2 regions of the Streptomyces sp. NPDC002324 genome follow, and region 2 is predicted to be linked to the other one. Evidence: riboswitches for the same ligand, from Rfam matches in the RefSeq annotation. Region 2 holds a riboswitch; the other holds the start of a gene.
What was found. Region 2 has a riboswitch for cyclic di-AMP ahead of ACWCRJ_RS09340 (M23 family metallopeptidase). Riboswitches for the same ligand answer to the same signal wherever they lie in the genome.

Region 1: it holds a riboswitch for cyclic di-AMP, as region 2 does, so the genes downstream of both, ACWCRJ_RS03605 (C40 family peptidase) here and ACWCRJ_RS09340 (M23 family metallopeptidase) in region 2, are expected to answer to the same signal.

What each region holds. Positions count from the first base shown of each region.
Region 1 covers NZ_JBSFCF010000002.1:119,969-127,304, reverse strand. Annotated here, with positions in the region: gene ACWCRJ_RS03620 (hypothetical protein) at 1-226, shown strand, start outside; gene ACWCRJ_RS03615 (ATP-dependent Clp protease proteolytic subunit) at 454-1,140, shown strand; gene ACWCRJ_RS03610 (hypothetical protein) at 1,148-1,465, shown strand; cyclic di-AMP (ydaO/yuaA leader) riboswitch at 1,859-2,029, shown strand; gene ACWCRJ_RS03605 (C40 family peptidase) at 2,033-2,506, shown strand; gene ACWCRJ_RS03600 (DUF6328 family protein) at 2,583-3,170, shown strand; gene ACWCRJ_RS03595 (ATP-binding protein) at 3,142-3,600, opposite strand; gene ACWCRJ_RS03590 (helix-turn-helix domain-containing protein) at 3,869-4,729, shown strand; gene ACWCRJ_RS03585 (DUF397 domain-containing protein) at 4,739-4,963, shown strand; gene ACWCRJ_RS03580 (8-amino-7-oxononanoate synthase) at 5,021-6,151, opposite strand; gene bioB (biotin synthase BioB) at 6,352-7,336, shown strand, end outside.
Region 2 covers NZ_JBSFCF010000005.1:44,440-51,775, reverse strand. Annotated here, with positions in the region: gene ACWCRJ_RS09355 (bifunctional acetate--CoA ligase family protein/GNAT family N-acetyltransferase) at 1-1,639, opposite strand, end outside; gene ACWCRJ_RS09350 (HPr family phosphocarrier protein) at 1,830-2,111, shown strand; gene ACWCRJ_RS09345 (GntR family transcriptional regulator) at 2,324-3,028, opposite strand; gene ACWCRJ_RS09340 (M23 family metallopeptidase) at 3,233-4,021, opposite strand; cyclic di-AMP (ydaO/yuaA leader) riboswitch at 4,035-4,206, opposite strand; gene ACWCRJ_RS09335 (M16 family metallopeptidase) at 4,422-5,810, opposite strand; gene ACWCRJ_RS09330 (M16 family metallopeptidase) at 5,807-7,183, opposite strand.

The DNA.
Region 1 (7,336 bases), on a different contig from region 2:
GGCGGCCGACTTCCCCGAGGGCGCCAGGTTCAGCGGCACGGTTCGTATGCCCGGCACCGAGATGACGGAACTGACGGTCACCTTCAGCGTCGCCACGACGGAGGCCCCGGCCGCCCAGCGGATCAGCGCGCTCGAAGTCGCGGACGCCCTGAACGAACTCGCCGCCGCCCGCGGCTGGCCGCCGGTCACCTTCTACGGGACCCCGGCCCCCGCGCCGCTCAACTGATCGCCCGGATCCGATCCCACCAGACATTCAATTAGACATCCCACCAGACATCCCGCCGGAGATTCCCGAACCAGAAGTCCCCACCAAGGTCTCCACCAACGCCCCACCGAAGATCCCCGCGGAGCCCCGTTCCGCGGGGATCCGTTCGCTTTCAGCCGATCTCCCTCCTCCAGAGTCCGTACGTCCTGTACATTTTTTACGGAAGTCGATCAGAGGAGGCACACCCCATGCCCGAGAACCCACCGTCGGCCCGTCATGTGCTGCCCGAGTTCACCGAACGCACCAGCACGGGTCACCGGACGATGGATCCGTACTCGAAGCTGCTGGAGGAACGGATCGTGTTCCTCGGGACGCGGATCGACGACACGTCGGCGAACGACGTGATGGCGCAGTTCATGCACCTGGAGTACCAGGCGCCGGACCGGGACATCGCGCTGTACATCAATTCGCCCGGCGGCTCCTTCAGCGCGATGACGGCGCTCTACGACACGATCCGGTTCGTCACCTGTGACGTGGCGACGGTCTGCCTGGGGCAGGCGGGGTCGGCCGCCGCGGTGCTGCTGGCGGCGGGCACACCGGGCAAGCGTTCGATGCTGCCGGGGGCGCGCGTGCTGATCCACCAGCCGGCCCTGGCCGACCCGATCGAGGGGCAGGCGAGCGATCTGGCGCTCCAGGCCGAGGAGTTGACGCGCAACCGCCGGAACCTCGAGGAGATGCTCGTCCGGCACACGGGGCAGAGCCCGGAGCGGATCAGCGCCGACATCGAGCGGGACAAGTTCCTCGACGCCGAGGCGGCGGTGGCGTACGGCCTGGCCGACCGGGTGATCCGGAGCCGCAAGACCCCACCTACACCCCCCTCACCCCCACCACCCTCGTCCACGCCCCCCTCACTCCCGCTCCCCGGCGCGAGGTGAGGCGCGGATGCTCCCGCCCGAACTGCCGCCCCTGCCCGCGCTCACCCGCGCCGAGGCGGAACTGATCGACCGTTATCTGGACGTGGTGGACCTCCTCGGCCGGATCAATCCGGCCCGTCCGGGCGACACGTACCGCGGGCTGCGCGCGGCGCAGGCGCTCGTAGCGAAGGCGACCGCCCTGCGCGACGCGCTCGAACTGATGCACAGACGCGGGGAGAACGAGGTGCACGCCCCGACGCTCGCGCGGGCCCTGCGCATCCTGGACGGCGAGCGGCGCGCCGGCCGGGTGGCGCTGCCGCCGGAGGCGGAGGACTCCCCCGCCTGAGCCGTTCGCGTCACCCGCCTGAACCGATCGCGCATCGGGCGCCGTACTACTGACGGGGCGTCCGGTCCCGGCGCGACGCCCTCCGGTCGGCCTACCGCGATCGACCCATCGGCCCATACGTCGTGAGGACCTGTGAAGTTGCGCAAGATGCCTGGTACATGGGCGGAGTACTGCATTCCGGCGCTGGTGCGGACCTCCTCGACCACTGGGACACAACGAGGGAAAACGCCCTGTCCACCCGAACGGGCGAGTGGTGAGTAAGACCACAAATCCCCGGTTCCGTTGGGATTTTCGCACTTGAGTACGCCAAGATCCCTTCTCGACGACAAGCCCCCGCCGCAGCGGCGGGGCGATCCGGGTGGACGCCGAGTCCTGCCGCCGCCCGGTTACCGGTCGACAGAAGTGCATCGGCAGGAGTGGAGGACCCAAGCACGACGGGTCGCCGGAACGGTCACGCCATGACCGCGCCGAGCAGCCCTTGGGGTGAAGCCGCGTCAGCGGCCGGGCAACTTCGCCAGCCCGAATCCGACAGGTCATCCTTCACAGGCGGCTGACGAAGGGTTGCGCATGACTGCGCTGAATCGTGTCCCGTCGCTGTTGACCCGGGCCGGTACGGCCTCGGCTCTGACCATCGCCGCCGTCGGCGGCAGCATCGTGGTCCCGGGCGTCGCATCCGGCGCCGAGGCCGCCACGGTGGCGTCGAAGGCACTCAAGGTCGCGGCTTCCAAGAAGGGCTCCCCTTACAAGTACGGCGCCGTGGGTCCGGGCAGGTTCGACTGCTCGGGGCTGACGCTCTACTCGTTCAAGAAGGCGGGCAAGAAGCTGCCCCGTACTGCCCAGCAGCAGTACAACAAGACGAAGCACATCTCCGTGAGCAGCCGCAAGCTCGGAGATCTCGTCTTCTTCCACTCGGGCTCGAACGTCTACCACGTCGGTATCTACGCGGGGAAGGGAAAGATCTGGCACTCGCCGAAGACGGGTGACGTCGTCCGGCTGCAGAAGATCTGGACGAAGAGCGTCTGGTACGGCCGGGTCCGCTGACCCACCGCTGGGGGCGGCGGAACTGTCCGCCGCCCCCGCTGGCGTATGTCGTACACATGTGGTTACCCGTGCCGCCATGGCCGAGGAACCCACCCGCCCGGCACGTAACGAGACACCCCTCGAACGCGCCGATCGCAATTTCTCCGAGCTGCTCCAGGAGCTGCGGGTCACCCAGACCGGGGTGCAGATCCTCTTCGCGTTCCTGCTGACGCTGGCCTTCACCCCGCGCTTTCCGGACCTGGACACCTTCCAGCGTGTCACCTACGTGACCACCCTGTTGCTGGCCGTCCTCGCGGCGACGCTCTTCACCGCGCCGGCCGCCCTGCACCGCTCGCTCTTCCAGCAGAACGCCAAGCCCGCCATCGTCCAGGTCTCGTCCCGGTTGGCCACCGCGGGCCTGATCGTGCTGATGCCGGCCTTCACCGGCTCCGTCACGCTCGTCGTGGACGTGACGCTCAGCCGGACGGCCGGTGTCGCCGCCGGGTCCGGCACGCTCCTGGCGTGCCTGCTCCTGTGGGGCCTGCTCCCGAAACTGGTGGGACGCGCCTCGGGCCGCGACACCACGCCGCCGTCGCCACTCCCGCCGCCGACGCCCCTGCCGCCCCCGACGCCACCGGTCGAGGACGACAGCCCCGTCAGGTCTCCGGCGGACCACCTGCGGTGACCGGCTGGACGGGGAGCGTCCACGGAAGTTCGATCGCCACCGTCTTGCCGCCCTCCCGCGTGGGTCTGACGCTCAGCCTGCCGCCGCACTCCGCGGTCAGCCAGCGGATGATGACCATGCCCCGGCCGTTGTCCTGCTGGACGGCGGCCGGCAGGCGTTTGGGAAAGCGCGGATGACTGTCGGTGACGCCGATCCGCAAGTGCTCGTCCCGGTCGAGCGCGATGTCCACGGTGAAGGTGGGCGACTGGCCCAGTGTGTGCTGGACGGCGTTGGTGGCGAGTTCGGACACGATCAGGCGCACGGTGTCCGCGATGCCCGTGTCGCCCGGCAGGCCCCATTCGGCGAGCACGGTGGCGACGTAGTTCCGGGCTGCGGACACCGAGGCGGGATCGCTCGGCAGAGTGACGGATGCTTCCAGGTGATCTGCCATGGCGAGGCGTCCCTTTCCCACGGGACCGGTGTCCGACAGGGAGCGGATGGTTCGACTACGGTCCCGGACTGGTGCTTCGCGCCAGACTGCCACTACCTGGGCCGTCACGCGTGGCGATCCACCAAGATGTGCATATATCTGTCGCTCGAAGCGGTGAACTATCCGACGACCGAACGTATTTGGGTGGGGTCTTCGTCCATCCTCTGTCGTCACCCCGACATCCGGTGTCGTCACCGCGATCGAGAGCGCCGGGCGGAAGGAGAATCCCATGCAGTACGGTCCGGCGGTGCGCCGCCGCAAGCTAGGTGCCGAGTTGCGTGTCCTGCGCACCCGTTCGGCGCTCACGAGCATCGAGGCGGCCCATCGCGTCGGCTGGCACCAGTCCAAGGTGAGCCGGATCGAGACGGGCGCCAGCGGGGTGAAGCCCGCGGACGTCCGCAAGCTCCTGGACGCGTACGGGATCGACGACACCGAGTTACGGGAGCTGCTCCTGGCGCTCGCGGGCTCCGAGGACGGCGGTGGGCGGCACAACTGGTGGCACGCGTACCGGGGCGTACTGCCGCCGACGTACCGGGACTTCATCAGCCTGGAGTCGCAGGCCGGGGGCATGCGGACGCTGGAGACCTCGGTCGTTCCGGGTCTGCTGCAGATCCCCGAGTACGCGCGGGCGGTGACACGGGCCGCGGTGGAGGGGCTGGATGACGACAAACTCGACGCGCTCGTGGAAGTGCGGCTCGCGCGGCAGGAGGTGCTGCGCGGGAACCCGCCGATGGAGCTGAGCGCCGTGCTCGACGAGGGCGTTCTCCGGCGTGTGGTGGGCGGTCCCGAGATCATGTCCCGGCAGCTGGTCCGTCTGGTCGAGGCGGCGCGGCTTCCCCAAGTGCGACTGCAGGTGCTCCCGTTCACTGCCGGGGCGCATATCGGCGTCACGGGACCTTTCGTAATTTTCTCATTTCGGAGCACATCCGATCTGGACGTGGTTGTTCTCGACCACTTGACGAGTAGCCTCTATCTCGAACGGAAAGAAGACCTCAAGGCGTATGTCGAGGCCTTCAACGCCCTTCAGATCCACGCCCTTTCGCCCGAGGACTCGTTGGATTACATCGCCGGGCTAGCCGCCGGCGCGTAAGGAGGCACCATGTCCGCACTGCCTCGGAACGTACCCACCAGTACCGAACTGCCCGATGTGCGATGGCTGCGCAGCAGCCGCAGTACCGGGATAAACAACTGTGTGGAGACGGCCCGTCCGGGATCCGGCCGCTGGGCCGGGCTGGTGGCCGTACGCGACTCGAAGAACACGGCGGGGCCCGCCCTGTTGTTCGACCCCGACGCCTGGGAGGGATTCATCACCACGCTGCGGTGACCCCCACCGACAGCGTTCGTCCTTCCGCTTGCGGCGAGGCTCGGCCGGGACGCCGACTCACGGTCGCGTATCGCCGATGATCCCCACGGCTCGGTCGATCTGCCCCTGCGTGAGATCCGCACGGGCGGTCAGCCGCAGCCGCGAGACGCCGTCGGGCACGGACGGCGGGCGGAAACAGCCGACGGCGAGACCCGCCGCCCGGCAGTCCGCCGCCCACCGCAGCGCCTGATCCGGCGACGGCGCGCGTACGGACACCACGGCGGCGTCGGGCCGCACCGCTTCATGGCCCGACGCCGTCAGCCGTGCGTGCAGCTCCCTGGCCACCTCACGGGCCCGCGCGGCCCGCTCGGGCTCCCGGCGCAGCAGCCGGAGCGCGGCGAGCGCCGCGCCGGTCGCGGCCGGGGCGAGACCCGTGTCGAAGATGAACGTACGGGCCGCGTTGACCAGGTGGTCGATGACGGGCGCCGGGCCGAGGACGGCACCGCCCTGGCTGCCGAGCGACTTCGACAGCGTGACCGTCACGACGACGTCGGGGGCGCCCGCGAGCCCCGCCGCGTGCGGCGCGCCCCGGCCGCCGTCGCCCAGGACACCGAGGCCGTGGGCGTCGTCCACGACGAGTCCGGCGCCGTACTCCCGGCAGGCGGCGGCGAGGGAGGCCAGCGGGGCGGCGTCGCCGTCCACGGAGAAGACCGTGTCGGAGACGGCGACGGCGGTGCCCCGGGCGGCCGTGCCGAGCGCCTTGCGGACGGCGTCGGGATCGGCGTGGGCGACGACCTGGGTGGTGCCGCGGGCGAGCCGGCAGCCGTCGATGAGGGAGGCGTGGTTGCCCGCGTCCGAGACGATCAGGGAGCCGTGCGGGGCGAGCGCGGTGACGGCGGCGAGGTTGGCGGCGTAGCCGGAGGAGAAGACGAGCGCGGCCTCGAAGCCGCAGAAGTCGGCCAGTTCCCGTTCCAGTTCGCCGTGGAGTTCGGTGGTGCCGGTGACCAGCCGGGAGCCGGTCGCGCCGCCGCCCCAGCGGCGCGCGGCCCCGGCGGCGCCCTCGGTGACCTCGGGGTGCCGGGCGAGGCCGAGGTAGTCGTTGCTCGCGAGGTCGAGCAGGGGTGAGTCGGCCGGACGGGGGCGCAGGGTGCGTACGAGCCCGGCCCGGCGGCGTGCCGACGCCTGCTCGTCGATCCAGCCGAACGCCATGGGTCCTCCGGGGGTGGTGTGGGCGACCCGCGGCACCGTGGCCGTCAGGGACGGGCACGGCGGGGGCTTTTGTAGGCAGTGCACAGACACTAGTGGCAGGGCCGGGCGCCCACGATGTGGCAATACCCACACGTCGATCCCACTCTGTTGTCCGAACTCTCCTTGGCCGAGAGCGGTCCCGTAGGACAGGATCGGCTCTCATGGACCTGCTGAACACGCTGGTGGACAAGGGGCTCCGGCGCGAGCCGCCGAGCCGTGCCGAGGCGCTCGCCGTTCTGGGCACCTCCGACGACGAGCTGTTGGACGTGGTGGCCGCGGCCGGGAAGGTGCGCCGGCACTGGTTCGGGCGCCGGGTGAAACTGAACTATCTGGTCAACCTCAAGTCCGGTCTCTGTCCCGAGGACTGCTCCTACTGCTCCCAGCGGCTCGGCTCCACGGCCGGCATCCTCAAGTACAGCTGGCTCAAGCCCGACGAGGCCTCCAAGGCCGCGGCGGCCGGGCTCGCCGGTGGCGCGAAGCGGGTCTGTCTGGTGGCGTCCGGGCGCGGCCCGACCGACCGGGACGTGGACCGGGTCTCCGACACCATCAAGACGATCAAGGACCAGAACGAGGGCGTCGAGGTGTGCGCCTGTCTGGGTCTGCTCTCCGACGGCCAGGCCGAACGCCTGCGCGAGGCCGGCGCGGACGCCTACAACCACAACCTGAACACGTCCGAGGCGACGTACGGCGAGATCACGACGACGCACACGTACGCCGACCGGGTGGACACCGTGCGAAAGGCGCACGCGGCGGGGCTGTCGGCCTGTTCGGGCCTGATCGCGGGTATGGGCGAGAGCGACGAGGACCTGGTCGACGTCGTCTTCTCGCTCCGTGAGCTGGACCCGGACTCGGTTCCGGTGAACTTCCTGATCCCGTTCGAGGGCACCCCGCTCGCCAAGGAGTGGAACCTCACCCCGCAGCGCTGTCTGCGGATCCTGGCGATGGTGCGGTTCGTCTGCCCGGACAGCGAGGTGCGGATCGCGGGCGGGCGCGAGGTCCACCTGCGCACGATGCAGCCGCTCGCCCTGCACCTGGCCAACTCGATCTTCCTGGGCGACTACCTCACCAGCGAGGGCCAGGCCGGCAAGGCCGACCTGGAGATGATCGCGGACGCCGGCTTCGAGGTGGAGGGCACCGACCAGGTCA
Region 2 (7,336 bases):
CCCCGGTCGTCAGGTCGAGCGGGGGCAGCGGCCGCAGCCCCTCGGAGAGACACGCGTCGTACGTGAGCATCCCCAGTGACTCGGAGTTGCCGAGGATCGCCACCCGGGGCCCCGCCGGCAGTGGCTGCCGGGCCAGCAGCAGTCCCGCGTCGACCAGTTCCGTGATCGTGTCGACCCGGATCACCCCGGCCTGCCGAAGCAGCGCGGACACGGTGGTGTGGGGCAGTTCGGTGGCGCGCACGGCATGCCCCTGGGGCGCGGAGCCGTGGCGCGCCCCCTGCACGACCACGAGCGGCTTGACCGCCGCCGTGCGCCGGGCGAGACGGGTGAACTTGCGCGGATTGCCGATGGACTCCAGATACATGAGGACGACATCCGTGTCCGGGTCCTCGTACCAGTACTGCAGGACGTCGTTCCCGGAGACGTCGGCGCGGTTGCCCGACGACACGAAGGTGGAGACGCCTGTGACACCGGTGACCCCTCCGCCGCGCCGGTGCAGCCGGGACAGCAGTGCGATCCCGATGGCACCGGACTGGGCGAAGAGACCGATGCGCCCGGAGCGCGGGGCCTCGGGGGCGAGTGAGGCGTTGAGCCGTACGTCCGGGGCGGTGTTGATGATCCCGAAGGCGTTCGGTCCGATGATGCGCATGCCGTACGTGCGCGCCTGGCGCACCAGTTCGCGCTGGCGCTCGCGCCCCTCGGGGCCGCTCTCGGCGTACCCGGCGGAGACGACGACGAGCCCCTGCACGCCGTGTTCGCCGCACTCGGCGACGACCTCGGGGACGTACGCGGCGGGGACGGCGACGACCGCGAGGTCGACGGGCCCCTCGATCTCGGTGACGGACCGGTGCGCGGGCACCCCGTCGATCTCCTTCTCGTCCTCGCCGAGAGCCCTGTTCACCGCGTACAGCCGTCCGGTGAAACCGGCGCCCCGGAGGTTGGCGAGGACGCTGCGGCCCACTCCGCCCGGCGTGCGCCCGGCGCCGATGACGGCGACCGAGCCGGGGGCGAGCAGACGCTGGACGGATCTGGCCTCGGCCCGCTGCTCCCGGGCGCGCTGCACGGCCAGGGAGCGGTCGGTGGGCTCCAGGCCGAACTCCAGGCGGACGACACCGTCCTCGAAGCTGCGCTTCTGCTGGTACCCGGCGTCGGTGAACACCTTGATCATCTTGCTGTTGGCGGGGAGCACCTCGGCCGCGAAGCGTCTGATGCCGCGCTCGCGGGCGACGGCGGCGATGTGTTCGAGGAGGGCGGAGGCCACGCCGCGGCCCTGGTGGGCGTCCTGGACGAGGAAGGCGACCTCCGCCTCGTCGGCGGGGGCTGACGCGGCCATTCCGTCGGCGCCGATCCGGTCGTAGCGTACGGTGGCGATGAACTCGCCGCCGACCGTGGCGGCGAGCCCCACCCGGTCCACGAAGTCGTGGTGCGTGAAGCGGTGGACGTCCTTGGCGGACAGGCGAGGGTACGGCGCGAAGAAGCGGTAGTACTTCGACTCGTCCGAGACCTGCTCGTAGAAGCTGACCAGACGCTCGGCGTCGTCGACGGTGATGGGCCTGACGCGTGCGGTGCCGCCGTCGCGCAGCACCACGTCGGCCTCCCAGTGGGCGGGGTACTCGTGCCGGTCCGACGAGGTCTGCATGGGCCCCAGAGTACGGCTCGCGTCCGGCTACGGCGCGGGGCAGTCTGGGGAAGCACAACAGAAGCGCGAGAGCCGGTTCGTGGCCAGGCCGTGGGCCCGTTCCGCTCCGTCGCGCCATATGGGAAACTGGTCTAGACAACCCGGTCTAGACCTCTCTGAACCACCCGAGACATCCGAAGGGCAGCATCACATGGCTGAGCGCCGCGTCAACGTCGGCTGGGCCGAGGGCCTCCACGCCCGACCCGCATCCATCTTCGTCCGGGCCACCACGGCCTCCGGTATCCCCGTGACGATCGCCAAGGCCGACGGGAACCCCGTCAACGCGGCCTCCATGCTGGCGGTCCTGGGCCTCGGCGCCCAGGGCGGCGAGGAGATCGTGCTCGCGTCCGAGGCCGAGGGCGCGGACGTCGCGCTCGACCGTCTGGCGAAGCTCGTGGCCGAGGGACTCGAGGAACTCCCCGAGACGGTCTGAGCGACCCCGTGACCGGGTGCCCGGAACGGAAACAGGCCTGAAAGGCCACCCGCACACCATGGCGAAGGGCTCGTCCGATTTATCGGGCGGGCCCTTCGCCATTTCGTTCCCCTACCGCCCCGATTTCCCTCTGCCGCCGCTCCGATTTCGTTCTGCGGGCAGCAGAAAGAATGCCCCTCGGAATTCTCGCCTCTTTGTATACGGCTCCCGTGTTAATGCCGCAGGCTCGACATGTTTACGGGGTGTTGCGAAGTTCTCACACGCTCCGCCCGTTCCGCCGCGCCGGCCCCGCCCGGAAATCGGAAGCGGTGCGCGGCGGTGGCGCGCTCGGTGTGCAGGGACGTGATCGTCCGGGCCCGGTCGCCGTCGCCGCGCGCGACGGCGTCCACGATGCCGCCGTGTTCCGCCCAGGACTCCACGGGATCGGCGGGTGCCTCGACCGCGTACATCCAGGCGATCTTGTGCCGCAGCTGGGCGAGTGTCGAGGTCAGGGCAGGGCTGCCGGACGCCTGTGCGAGCGTCTCGTGGAACCAGCCCCCCAGGGAGCGCAGATCCTCGCTGGTGCCCCGCCTGGCCCGTTCCTGGCCCAGTCTGACCAGGCCGCGCAGCACCTTGAGGTGGGCCTCCGTGCGGCGCTGGGCGGCACGGGCGGCTCCCAGCGGCTCCAGCAGCATGCGCATCTCCAGCAGGTCGGCGGCCTCCTGCTCGGTCGGCTCGGCGACGCACGCGCCCGCGTGCCGGCGGGTCACCACGAAGCCCTCGGCCTCCAGCGTGCGCAGCGCCTCACGCACGGGGACCCGGCTGACGCCGTACCGGCGGGCGAGCAGTTCCTCGGTGAGACGGCTGCCGCGCTCGTAGACACCCGCGACGATGTCATCTCGGATCGCCGTGCATACCGAATGTGCCGGAATACGCATGACCGACCTCCGCCTTAATCCCCGTGAAACGTCGATGATTGACGTGTCTTCCAGCGACTCTATTGCAGCGAGCCGGAATTTCCGACGGCGGGCCGGAATCCAGGGATATTTTTTGGACAGGAGGTACGTCACGGGGCGTTCGCACAACGCGGAAAGCCCCGGCTCGATGAGCCGGGGCCTTCACCAGAAGCGTGGAGCGGTGTCTCAGACGTTCACACCGTGCGAGCGCAGGTAGGCGACGGGATCGATGTCCGAGCCGTACTCGGCCGTCGTCCGGGCCTCGAAGTGCAGGTGCGGGCCGGTGACGTTGCCGGTCGCGCCGGAGAGGCCGATCTGCTGGCCGGGGGTGACCGTCTGGCCGACGGAGACGCCGATGGACGACAGGTGGCCGTACTGGGTGTACGTGCCGTCGGCCATCCTGATGACGATGTTGTTGCCGTACGCCCCGCCCCAGCCCGCCTCCACGACGGTGCCGGAGCCGACCGCGAGGACGGCCGTGCCGGTGGCGGCGTGGAAGTCGACGCCGGTGTGGCTGCCGGAGGACCAGACGGCGCCGCCGGCCTTGTAGCCGGTGGAGATGTACGAGCCGCTGATGGGCGAGACGTAGGTGTTGAGGCGCTCGCGCTCGGCCGCGCGGGCGGCGCGGGCCTTGATCTCCTCGCGCTCCTTGGCGGCGGCACGTTCCTGCTCGGCCTTCTCGGCGGCGGCCTTGCGGGCCTCCTCCTGCGCCTTCTTCTTGACCTCAGCCACCTCGGCGGCCTGCTGCTGGGCAACGGCCTGGGCGTCCACCTGGTCGGCGACCGTGTCGCCGAGGACGATGATCTGGTTCAGGCCGGTCTGCTCGACCGCGGGCTCCTCCGCGGCGAGCGCGGGGCCTGCGAGGGTGCCGATGACACCGGTGGTGGTGAGAGCGGCTACGCCCACGTTCCTCGTGGTCGTGCGCTGTACACGGCCGGGACGGCGGTGCTTCCCAGGGGCGCGGGTGAACGCCATGAAGTGGCTGGTCCTTTCCTTCCTTCTCGCCTACCGGGTTAGCTGACGGGTTCGGAGCAGGAAGGTCTCCTACGGCTGCCCCTCGTTTCGCGTCGCTCGCGAAGGGCACCCGATTCACCCCAGGGGACTTCGGTGGGTCCCCGGCTCCCCGGGCTCGCGCCATGGGGATTCGGCGATGACTGTCCGGTGCCGCGGCTGCGGCGAACATCTGACGAACAGCCGGACCGACGCTAAGTGGACCGTCTTCGAAATAACAAACGGATCACAGGATTTGTTAACTACGCCACAGGTCAGACACACAACCTCCGCCATCAATACGGACAAACACGGGCCCTGGTGACTCTTCAGTCACCAGGGCCTCACACGTGCGTGTCCTTCTGTCCGGTTTCCCCTCGGATCCCTACTCGGCCGGTACGACGGTGACTTCACCGATCCCGAGGGCCCTGACCGGCTCCTCGATCTGCGCGGCGTCCCCGACGAGGACGGTCACCAGACGGTCCACCGGGAAGGCGTTCACAACGGCCGCGGTGGCCTCCACCGTGCCGGTGGCGGCGAGTTGGCGGTACAGCGTCGACTGGTAGTCGTCCGGCAGGAACTGCTCGACCTGGTCGGCCAGCGTGCCCGCCACGGCCGCCGCCGTCTCGAACTTGAGAGGGGCGACCCCGACGAGGTTCTGGACGGCGACGTCGCGCTCGGCGTCGGTCAGCCCCTCGGCGGCGAGGGTCCGCAGCACGGTCCACAGGTCGTCGAGCGCCGGCCCGGTGTTGGGCGTGTCGATGGAACCGCTGATGGCCAGCATCGCCGTGCCCGATCCCTCCGGCCCGGAACGCAGCACCTGACCGAACGCGCGCACCCCGTAGGTGTAGCCCTTCTCCTCCCGCAGGACGCGGTCCAGGCGGGAGGTGAGGGTGCCGCCGAGGCAGTAGGTGCCGAGCACCTGGGCCGGCCACACCCGGTCGTGCCGGTCGGCGCCCACCCGTCCGATGAGCAACTGGGTCTGCACGGAACCGGGACGGTCCACGATGATCACGCGCCCGGTGTCGTCGGCGCTCACCGCGGGGGCGACGCTCGGCTTGGCCGGGGAGCCGGTCCAGGCGCCCAGGGTGTCGCCCAGCAGCGTGTCGAGGTCGACCCCGGTGAGGTCGCCGACGACCACGGCGGTGGCCGTCGCGGGGCGCACGTGCCGCTCGTAGAAGGCGCGTACGGCCGCGGAGTCGATGCCCTCCACGGTCTCCTCGGTGCCCTGGCGGGGCCGCGACATGCGCGACGTGGCCGGGAACAGCTGCCGGGAGAGCTCCTTGGCGGCCCGGCGGCCCGGGTTGGCGGTCTCGTGCGGGATCTCGTCGAGCCTGTTGGCCACCAGACGCTCGATCTCGCCGTCGTCGAACGCGGGGGCCCGCAGGGCGTCGGCGAGCAGCCCCAGGGCCTTCTCCAGCCGCGACACGGGCACTTCGAGGGACAGGCGTACGCCGGGGTGGTCGGCGTGCGAGTCGAGGGTGGCGCCGCAGCGCTCCAGCTCGGCGGCGAACTCCTCGGCCGTGTGCTTGTCGGTGCCCTCGGAGAACGCCCGGGTCATGATGGTGGCGACACCGTCGAGGCCGGCCGGTTCGGCGTCCAGGGGCGCGTCGAGGACGACCTCGACGGCGACGACCTGCTGGCCGGGGCGGTGGCAGTGCAGCACGGTCAGGCCGTTGGCCAGGGTGCCGCGCTCGGGCGCCGGGAACGCCCAGGGGCGGGCGTCGCCGGCCTGGGGCTGCGGGTGGAATTCCATGCTCGCGAGCTCGGTCACTTCGCCGACTCCTCGTTCTCGTCGGTGCTCTCGACGGCCTCCGCGTCGGCGGCCTCCTCTTCGGCGCCCTCTTCACCGGCGACGGGCTCGTAGACGAGCACCGCGCGGTTGTCGGGCCTCAGGCGGGCCTTGGCGATCTCCTGGACCTCGTCGGCCGTCACCGACAGGACCCGGTCGACGGCGGTGAGGGCGAGCTTCGGGTCGCCGAACAGGACCGCGTACCGGCACAGTTCGTCGGCGCGGCCGGCGACCGTGCCGAGCCGGTCCAGCCACTCGCGCTCCAACTGGGCCTGGGCGCGCTCCATCTCCTCGGCCGTCGGGCCCTCCGCCGCGAACCGGGCGAGCTCCTCGTCGACGGCGGCCTCGATGACCGGCACCTCGACGTCACCGGAGGTCTTGACGTCCATCCACGCCATGGAGGGCGCGCCGGCCAGCCGCAGCAGGCCGAAACCGGCCGTCACGGCCGTACGGTCACGTCGCACGAGCCGGTTGTAGAGGCGGGACGACTCGCCGCCGCCGAGGATCGTGAGCGCCAGGTCGGCCGCGTCGCACGCGCGCGTGCCGTCCTCCGGCAGCCGGTAGGCGGCCATCAACGCGCGCGCGGGCACGTTCTCCTCGACGACCTCGCGCAGCTGCTCGCCCATGACGTCCGGCAGCGAGCCGTCGCGGGGCGCGGGCTTGCCGTCGTACGCGGGGATGGAGCCGAAGTACTTCTCCACCCAAACGAGGGTCTGCTCCGGGTCGATGTCGCCGACGATCGACAGGACGGCGTTGTTGGGCGCGTAGTACGTCCGGAAGAACTGCTGGGCGTCCTCCAGGCTGGCCGCCTCCAGGTCGTCCATCGAGCCGATGGGCGTGTGCCGGTAGGGGTGGCCCTCGGGGTAGGCCAGGCGGAAGATCTTCTCGAAGGCGGTGCCGTAGGGCACGTTGTCGTACCGCTGGCGGCGCTCGTTCTTGACGACGGCCCGCTGGTTGTCCAGGTTCTTCTGGTCGAGCGCGAGCAGCAGGCTGCCCATGCGGTCGGCCTCCAGCCACAGCGCCAGCTCCAGCTGATGGGTGGGCATGGTCTCGAAGTAGTTGGTGCGCTCCCAGCTGGTGGTGCCGTTCAGCGAACCGCCCGCGCCCTGGACCAGCTCGAAGTGGCCGTTGTCCTTGACCTGGCCCGAGCCCTGGAACATCAGGTGTTCGAAGAGGTGGGCGAGGCCCGTACGGCCCGCGACCTCGTGACGCGAACCGACGTCGTACCAGAGGCACACCGCGGCGACCGGGGTCAGGTGGTCCTCGGAGAGCACCACGCGCAGGCCGTTGTCCAGGCGGTGCTCCCTCACTGTCAGGCCTTCGGAGCCGGCCTCGGCTGTGGCCGTGTGACCCATGGGCGGTACGTCCCTTCGATCGCTGTGCTGTGTGCGCGGGATCCGTCGTGGAATCGTCGCGGAAACCGCTGTTTCCTGCCGGTCCCGCCACTGTATGCAAGCGCGCGGACCCCTGGAGAAGTTCCCGGGCGCCGTACGCCGAGAGCGAGATGG